One region of the Rahnella aquatilis CIP 78.65 genome, then DNA from elsewhere that is predicted to be linked to it. Evidence: predicted binding sites of a transcription regulator. Region 1 holds the regulator's gene; each other region holds the start of a gene.
What was found. The regulator PurR, encoded in region 1, represses purine synthesis genes. The targets are predictions, from matches to a motif close to CANGCAAACGTTTGCNTG.
Positions count from the first base shown of each region.

Region 2: a site for PurR is predicted at 1,647-1,664, ahead of serA (phosphoglycerate dehydrogenase). Genes of this name have one in related genera too.
Region 3: a site for PurR is predicted at 1,680-1,697, ahead of RAHAQ2_RS14090 (L-serine ammonia-lyase). Genes of this name have one in related genera too.

Region 1 is NC_016818.1:3,029,227-3,032,374, reverse strand. Features, by position in the region: gene punR (DNA-binding transcriptional activator PunR) at 1-848, shown strand, start outside; gene purR (HTH-type transcriptional repressor PurR) at 884-1,909, opposite strand; gene cydH (cytochrome bd-I oxidase subunit CydH) at 2,180-2,332, shown strand; gene RAHAQ2_RS13590 (C40 family peptidase) at 2,498-3,148, opposite strand, start outside.
Region 2 is NC_016818.1:3,796,551-3,799,698, forward strand. Features, by position in the region: gene asr (acid resistance repetitive basic protein Asr) at 1-15, shown strand, start outside; gene ydgU (small membrane protein YdgU) at 135-215, shown strand; gene serA (phosphoglycerate dehydrogenase) at 326-1,564, opposite strand; gene rpiA (ribose-5-phosphate isomerase RpiA) at 1,914-2,576, opposite strand; gene RAHAQ2_RS17295 (LysR family transcriptional regulator ArgP) at 2,803-3,148, shown strand, end outside.
Region 3 is NC_016818.1:3,141,089-3,144,236, reverse strand. Features, by position in the region: gene RAHAQ2_RS14090 (L-serine ammonia-lyase) at 288-1,652, opposite strand; gene RAHAQ2_RS14085 (CoA pyrophosphatase) at 1,858-2,460, opposite strand; gene pabB (aminodeoxychorismate synthase component 1) at 2,457-3,148, opposite strand, start outside.

The DNA of each region.
Region 1 (3,148 bases):
GTGCGGCAGCGCAAGACTTGCACCGCGTGCCTTCGGCTATCAGCTATACCGTCCGTCAGCTTGAGCAGTGGCTGGCCGTGCCGTTGTTTGAACGTCGCCACCGGGAGGTAGTGCTGACGCCTGCAGGCAAGGTTTTTGTCGATGAAGCGCGGATTCTGACAAAAAAAATGATAGCCACACGCCGGCAGTGTCAGCAGGTGGCGAACGGCTGGCGCGGCGAATTACGTGTGGCGGTCGACCGGATTGTAAAACCTGCACGAACACGGCGTCTGGTGCTCGATTTTTACCACCATTTTGCGGATACCGAACTCATTATTCACTCGGAAGTGTTTAATGGTGTCTGGGATGCGCTGGTCGACGGGCGTGCAGACGTGGCGATCGGTGCCACGCGCGCGATACCCGTTGGCGGGCGCTTCAGTTTTCGTGACATGGGATTTATGGACTGGCATTGCGTCGTCAGCCCGCAACATCCGCTGGCGCAATTATCCGGCGCACTGAATGATGATCAACTGCGGCCTTATCCGGCACTCTGTCTGGAAGATACTTCCCGGACATTGCCTAAGCGTGATACCTGGACGCTGGATAATCAGCGGCGCCTGGTCGTGCCAGACTGGACCTGCGCGCTGGAGTGCCTGACCGAAGGTTTATGCGTGGGGATGATGCCGGTTCACCGCGTCACGCCGTGGATAGAACAGAAGAAGTTGCAGGTGCTGACGCTGGAAAATAGGTTCCCGGACAGTCCGTGCTGTCTGACGTGGGATCAAAGCAATCCGTCACCCTCACTGGCCTGGTTACTGGACTATATGGGCGAGACAGAAACGATGAATCAGGAATGGCTGCGTGATTAAAAAAAACGCCTGCACAGGCAGGCGTTCGATATCTGTTAACGGCGGTAATCGCGGTACGGACCGTCGGCGACTGAACGTCGCTCGACCAGTTTCGGATGTACCTCGATGGTCTGAGACTCTTCACGTTTACTGACAATTCTGTCCAGCAACATGGTAAAGGCCATTTCACCCAGACGTTCTTTCGGCTGATGCACGGTTGTCAGCGCCGGAGAGAAATAACGGGCATTACGCACATTGTCGTAACCGATCACAGAAATATCCTGAGGAACGCGAAGGCCCAGTTCGTCTGCGGCACAAATGGCGCCCATTGCCATCACATCGCCGCCACAGAAGACGGCAGTGGGGCGATGCTTTTGCATCAGAATTTTATGCATCGCCTGATAGCCCGATTCCGGCTCGAAATCGCCCTGAACCACCCACTCCTCACGAAGCGGAATATTGGCTTCGGTCAGTGCTTTCACAAACCCCTGGAAGCGGCCGCCGCCGGTATTACGTGCAAGTTGTCCCGGGATCACGCCAATATCACGATGACCGCGTTCAATCAGATAACGCCCGGCCATGTAACCGCCTTCGAAAGCATTATCAATAATGCTGTCGGTGAAGTTTTTACGCGCTTCGCCCCAGTCCATGACCACCATGGGAATGGCGCGGTGCTCCTCGAGCATATTAAGCAATTCATCAGGATATTCTGCGCACATCACCAGCAAGCCGTCGACGCGCTTTTGCGCCAGCATCTGCAGATAGGCTTGTTGTTTCTCCAGATTATTATGCGAGTTACATAAAATCAGCGTATAGCCTTTGGAGAAGCAACTGTTTTCCACGGCCTCAATCACTTCGGCAAAATAGGGCGCTTCGCTGGATGTCGCCAGCAGGCCGATCGTTTTAGTGTTATTGACCTTCAGACTCCGGGCGACAGCACTCGGCGAGTAATGTAGCTCTTTGATTGCAAGGAGAACCGCGTCTTTGGTTTCTTCGGCGACGAAACGTGTTTTATTGATGACGTGCGACACGGTTGTAGTGGAAACGCCAGCGCGCTTTGCGACATCTTTAATCGTTGCCATGTAAACAATGACTCCTGAACTCACGTGTTTCAGCACGTTAGCATTATGTTAATCGTTTGCTTGCGTGGATCTCACTGCTGGCTTCTAAAAGGGCAGTCAAATCGTTGGGTGGATTCTTCAGAATGAGGCGTGAAATGCTCTCGGGTGAAATCAACCGGCACACAGGCGTGTTAACCGACAATTTTCTCTTATAATGCAGGAAAGTGGAAGCAAAATTCTCAGGAACGCCTTGTCATTCAACACAAGATTTTAAAGGTTAATTATGAGAAAATGCGTTGGCACACAATGAGTGTGGCTTTAAAAATGCCACAATTTGATCCGAAAGGGGGTTTGATGGACAGCAACCTGAAATTATCGTTGATCACCACGGTATGCGCTTTGCTTATGATTATTGCTTTCAGCTTCACCGCAGTGATGAACTGATTCATTAAGTGATCCGCCATAAAAAAGGGCGATTCCTGTTGCAGGGATCGCCCTTTTCAATTTTACGCACTGACCGTTACCGCTGATACTCTTCCCTGCATAAACGCTTCGTTAAATGCTATTCAATGGCTGATTAGCGAAACTTCAGACTTAACGAATTGTTTATTATCGGATCGTTTTCGGGGTCATTACCCGACGTGCGCCCACATAGTGATCTTGCCAGTAATCATCGCCGAGAGAGGTGATTTTAATGTCTTCGCCTGTTCTCGGAGACTGAATAAACTTGCCGTTACCCACATAAACACCAACATGGTCTGCTGCGCCGCGGTTATTGATTCTGAAGAATACCAGATCACCGCTTTCAAGTTCGCCGCGTTTGACCGGAGCCGCATCGCGCAGGTGATACATTTCATTCGCTGTGCGTGGCATTTTAATGCGGATCAAATCTTTGTAGGCGTAATAGACTAAGCCGCTGCAATCAAAACCGGTATTCGGTGAGGTTCCGCCCCAGCGATACGGTTTTCCTACCTGATGCATCAGTTTGGTCATGGCCGTTTGCTGGGCATGCTGATAGCGTTTTTTATGTGTTGCACTGAGCGTAATCGGTTTGCTGTCTTCTTCGGACTTTTTACCTTTGCGGTGCCGGCCATAGGCTTCTTTTTTACTGGCCCTTTCCGTGCTGTTTTTCGCGAGTGCACGGGTTTTAGCGTGTTTCTCTGTTCTGCTTTCGGCCCGGGTGGTCTTCAGTGTCTTTTCTTTTTTACTCTCGGCCCGGGTCGTTCTGACACTTTTCTCCGTTGTGGTCTTTCGTTTAAC
Region 2 (3,148 bases), 770 kb from region 1:
ACTCCTGCAGCATAAGAAGTCACTAAGAAGTCTTTGTGAACGAACCTGTTCACCCTTATCAAGACTGAAAAATTTAACACCCGGTTCGCCGGGTGTTTTTTTCTCCGTTTTCTGGCCTGAGGTACTGACAGATGATGCTGCGCCGCTACCTGTTCGAAATCACCTTTTCATCCATGATCCTCTGCGGTCTGATTACCCTGTCCTTTTACTTCTGACGTTTTGATTCCCCTTTCTTCCATCTTCAGACATTTTTTACCTCCCCGATGCCATAAAAACAAAAAACCGCCTTTCGGCGGCGGGTATTTGTCTGTTTCAGAACGGCTTATCAGTAAAGCAAACGGGCGCGAATGGTACCCGGAATCGCCTTCATCAGTTGCAGCGCGGTGTTAAGCGTCGCTGTATCCGTTTCCGCATCAATCACTACATAACCGATTTCCGGGCTGGTTTGCAGATATTGCGCCGCAATGTTGATGCCTTGTTCCGCGAAAATCTGGTTGATGCTGGTCAGCACGCCAGGGCGGTTTTCGTGGATATGCAGCAGACGGCTGGCTTTCTCGGTGTGTGCTGGCAGAGAGGCTTCCGGGAAGTTGACCGCTGACAGGGTTGAACCATTATCAGAGTATTTCGCCAGTTTGCCCGCCACTTCGAGGCCGATACCTTCCTGCGCTTCCATCGTTGAACCGCCGATGTGCGGCGTCAGCAATACGTTGTCGAATTCACACAGCGGAGAATTGAACGGATCACTGTTGGTTGCCGGTTCTTCCGGGAAGACGTCGATGGCTGCACCGGAAAGATGTTTGCTGCGCAGCGCATTGCACAAAGCAGGAATGTCGATCACGGTGCCGCGTGAGGCGTTGATTAACAGCGCACCCGGCTTCATCTGTGCCAGTTGCCGCTCGGAGATCATGTCTTTAGTCCCTGCTGTTTCCGGCACATGCAAGGTGACCACGTCGCTGGTGTTGAGCAATTCTTCCAGCGTGGCAATCGGCTGCGCATTACCCAATGGCAATTTGCTTTCGATATCGTAATAGAAGACGCGCATCCCCAGGCTTTCCGCCAGGATCCCCAGTTGCGTACCAATGTGGCCGTAACCGATAATGCCCAGACGCTTGCCCCGCGCTTCGAATGAACCGACCGCCAGCTTGTTCCAGATACCACGGTGCGCTTTCGCATTCGCTTCAGGAATGCCGCGCATCATCAGCAACATTTCACCCAGCACCATTTCCGCAACTGAACGGGTGTTGGAGAACGGTGCGTTAAAGACCGGAATACCGCGACGGGTCGCAGCTTTCAGATCCACCTGATTGGTGCCGATACAGAAACACCCAACAGCCACCAGTTTTTCTGCCGCCTGGAACACTTCTTCAGTCAGCTGAGTACGCGATCGGAGTCCAACAAAGTGCGCATCACGGATCGATTCTTTCAGCGATTGCGTGTCTAAAGCACCTTTGTGAAATTCAATATTGGTGTAACCCGCAGCACGGAGTGTATCAACCGCACTTTGGTGGACGCCTTCCACTAACAAAAATTTAATCTTGTCTTTCTCAAGTGATACTTTTGCCATTTCCCGACCCTATATTTTCTGGCTGAATTCAAACTGCAAGGTGACTGCTCACAGCCAACATAACAAAAAATCCGCCAGCATCAATACAAACGATTGCCTGCCCCACAGCAGAAGGCTCAGCGCGCCTGTTGGTTTTTAGCATTTCATGCTGGTTAGATTTTACTGTGCCAGACGTTCAGGAGGATAAACATCAGAATGTGACATAAGTCACCAAATTAAAGCTTTTGAAGAAAAGATGATTCAGCCAGAAAATTATCATCTTCATAACATTGCGTTATGACGGCGGGATGACGAGGCGCAGACTGGCTGCTTTGGGCAAAAACAGCCAGATCTTCTGCTTATAAGCTGATTACTTCAGTTTGACGGTTTTGACACCTTCGGAAGTCCCGACCAGCGCCACATCAGCCCCCCGGTTGGCGAACAGGCCGACAGTCACCACACCGGCAATACTGTTGATCTTATTTTCCATCGCGACAGCATCCAGAATGTTCAGGTTGTGCACATCCAGAATTACGTTACCGTTGTCTGTCAGCACATTCTGACGGTATTCCGGCAGGCCGCCGAGTTTCACCAGTTCACGCGCCACGTAGGAGCGTGCCATTGGGATCACTTCAACCGGCAGCGGGAATTTACCCAGCACATCCACCTGTTTGGAGGCATCCACAATGCAAATGAATTTTTTGGCGATCGCGGCAATGATTTTTTCACGGGTCAGCGCCGCACCGCCGCCTTTGATCATTTGCATTGAACTGTTGATTTCATCTGCGCCGTCAACATACACATCCAGCGAATCCACTTCGTTGCTGTCGAAAACATGAATGCCTAAGCTTTTCAGTTTTGCGGTGGAGGCGTCGGAGCTGGAAACTGCGCCTTCAATCTGGCCTTTGATAGAGCCCAGTGCATCGATGAAATGCGCGGCGGTGGATCCGGTGCCGACACCGACAATGGTGCCCGGTGTGACGTAATCCAGCGCGGCCCAGCCGACTGCTTTTTTCAATTCTTCCTGCGTCATAATGGCTTCTCTGTCTGATAACACGTAAGTGGCGTGAATAGTTCGGTGAAACGAAGAGTGTCGGTATTATAAAGCATGTGCTGGCAGATTGGGCAGCCAGGAGCGCGGCCAGATCACACTTATTAAGTGCAATTGCGTTGCAAACACCCCGATTTTCCTCACCACAAAACCTGACAATCTGTGGCATAGTGTCTGGATAACATTGAATCTAAGGGACAGAACTCCGATGAAACGCCCGGACTATAGAACGCTGCAGGCACTGGACGCGGTGATCCGTGAGCGCGGTTTTGAGCGCGCAGCACAAAAGCTTTGCATCACACAATCGGCGGTCTCTCAGCGCATCAAGCAACTGGAAAATTTGTTCGGCCAGCCGCTTCTGGTACGAACCGTTCCACCTCGTCCGACTGAACAGGGACAGAAATTGCTGGCCCTGTTACATCAGGTGGAATTACTGGAAGAAGAGTGGCTGGGCAGTGACAGCAACAACGAAAGCAACGATACGCCGCTGTTGCTTTCACTGGCGGTTAACGCCGACAGTCTGGCAACCTGGCTGTTACCGGCGCTGAAATCGG
Region 3 (3,148 bases), 110 kb from region 1:
TGACCGTTCAGGTGACGGTGTCACTTTTTTTTCTGCCCATTTCCGACGTTTAAGCAGACGTAATAAGGGGGTACCCGGACAGGAAAAATCAGGCGAAAATCAGCATGCCGCACCTGCAGGGTATAATGCAAGTCCCACTACCATTATGTATTGATAATACAACAGGTTGTTGTTAGTGAAGGTTTTATTGCTGCCAGCTACCAGCCCGATGGTATTTCCTGCGGTAAATGGGTTGAAAATAATACAACCTGAAAATACCGCAGGAAAATGTCATCTTTTCGACAGGATCAGTCGCACTGAACTTTAATCGCCAGACCGCCGCGTGAGGTTTCCCGGTATTTTGAATTCATATCTTTACCGGTTTCATACATCGTCTCAATGACTTTATCCAGTGAGACTCTCGGCTCGCTGGTACGGCGTAACGCCATACGGGCGGCGTTAATGGCTTTCACTGATGCGATGGCATTACGTTCGATGCAAGGAACCTGAACCTGTCCGGCAACCGGGTCACAGGTTAATCCCAGATTGTGTTCCATGCCAATTTCGGCCGCAACGCACACCTGTTCCGGGCTGCCGCCGAGCAATTCCGTCAGACCGGCCGCCGCCATTGAACAGGCTACGCCGACTTCGCCCTGACAGCCGACTTCTGCGCCTGAAATCGACGCATTCATCTTATACAGAATGCCGATAGCGCCGGAAGTCAGGAAATAACGCAGATAAATATCCGGGCTGACCGACTGAATGAACTGGTCATAATACGCCAGCACCGCTGGCACGATGCCACATGCACCGTTGGTTGGTGCTGTCACGACACGTCCGCCCGCCGCGTTTTCTTCGTTAACCGCGAGGGCAAACATATTCACCCAGTCGATCACGTTCATCGGATCACTGGAAAGTTTGTCGTTAGACACCAGCATCCGGCGCAGGGCAGAAGCACGACGCGGCACCCGCAGCGGGCCGGGCAGAACGCCTTCGGTGTTCAGGCCGCGATCGATACAAGCCTGCATGGTGTGCCAGATCTTCTCAAAATACTGCTCGATATCCTGCTTACTGTGCTGCGCCAGTTCGTTCTTCATCACCAGGCCGGATAATGACAGTCCGGTTTCCTTACATTTTGCCAGCATTTCACTGGCCGAATTAAAGCTGTACGGTACTGTCACCTCGTCCAGCACCGGCTGACCGAAATGCTCGTCATCAACGATAAAGCCGCCGCCGACCGAATAATAGGTTTTGCTGTAAATCATCTTGTCACCCGCAAAAGCGTGAATTTGCATGGCGTTTTCGTGACGCGGCAAATTCTCCCCGCGGAACACCATACCGGTATCACGGGGGAAATCGACTTCATGCTGGGTTCCGCCCAACGGCAGGCGTTCACGTTGCTCAACGTCGCGGATAAAATGGGGAATGCCGTCGATGTCGACGGTATCTGGCTGGTTACCCGCCAGGCCTAAAATAATGGCGATATCTGTGTGGTGGCCTTTGCCTGTCAGAGACAAAGAACCAAATACGTCCACGGCGACACGCGTAACGGCAGGCATCATGCCCTTTTCCAGCAGGTCATCAGCGAACCGTTTCCCTGCTTTCATCGGGCCCAAAGTATGGGAACTGGAAGGGCCAATCCCGACCTTGAACATGTCGAAAACGCTAATCACGTCGAATACTCCTGTAATAGATTGCGGCAGGGAACGGGATCCCTGGCTTCCATAAATGAACAAACAGCAGAGAGTGCCCCTGGAGGGGTCTCTTGTTCTTATGGATAGACTTATAGTTTAAAAGGGCTGAGAGGCAAAAGTTTCATTTTTCGCATGAAATAAACTTATTTGATGCAAAAATGTGATCGTAATGTAATCACTAAGCTCAGGCTTCAACCTGCCGGGCCAGTTGGCGGATAATTCCTGCCGTCAGTCCCCAGACAAATTGTTGCTGATACCAGGACAAATATACCCGGTGGTGAGTGCCTCTGCGGTGAATATCCAGAGGGTAATAACGCGCCAGATCAAACGCTTCGCGCAGCGGCATTTCAAACAATTCGGCCACTTCATCTTCAGCCGGATGCAGCGGCACATCGACGGGCAACAGACCGATAACCGGCGTGACCTGAAAACCGCTGCTGCTGTCCTGCGGCGATAATGTGCCTAATACATGAACCTGTTCAGGCGGGATCGCGACCTCTTCCTGCGCTTCACGTAATGCGGTGGCAATAATTGAGGCATCGGTGGCATCCGCCGCTCCGCCCGGAAACGCCACCTGACCGGCGTGTTTACGTAACTGATCGGCGCGGCGTGTCAGTAAAATAGTGGGTTCCGGACGGCAGATAATCGGGATTAATACGGCGGCGTGGCGGGTTCCGCGCAATGCTGCAGCAGGCAGGCGCGGTTGCTGCAACTGAAAACGCAGGATGAAATCTTCCACGGCAGGTGAAAATGTCTGTAAGGGCGCGTGTTGTGCCAGCAACGTCACGGCTGTATGTCTCCTAATTCAGGCAGAATACGGGCGATCTTATCAAAAGTTTCCTGATATTCCGCCTGTTCCTGACTGTCAGCGACAATCCCGCCACCCGCCCAGCAGTAAATTTTGCCCTGCGCAGTGAGCAACGTGCGGATGGTAATATTACTGTCCATCGTGCCGCAGCAACTCAGATACGCAATGCTGCCGCAATAGCCGTTGCGCCGTTGTGGTTCAAGTTCTTCGATAATTTCCATTGCGCGTACTTTGGGCGCACCGGTAATCGATCCGCCGGGAAAACAGGCGCGCAGCAAGGCGCTGGCGTGACAGGTTTCAGGCAACCGTGCGGTAATGGTGCTGACCAGATGGTGTACGGCGGGGAAGGGCTCGACAACGAAAAGTTCCGGCACCCGCACGCTGCCAGGTGTCGCCACCCGACCGATATCATTACGCAGCAAATCGACGATCATCAGGTTCTCGGCGCGATCTTTTTCTGATGCCGCCAGCCGCGTTGCCTGTTGAGCATCTTCAGCGGGATCTTCGCACCGTGGCAGCGTACCTTTAATCGGGCGGGTCTGGATCTCACCGTCTTTCAGCCAGATAAAACGCTCGGGGGAAAGGCAGAGAACGGCATTTTCCGGCAGACGCAGAAACGCGGAGAAGGGCGCGCGGTTGGCCTGATTCAGCCGCAGGAAAGCCTGCC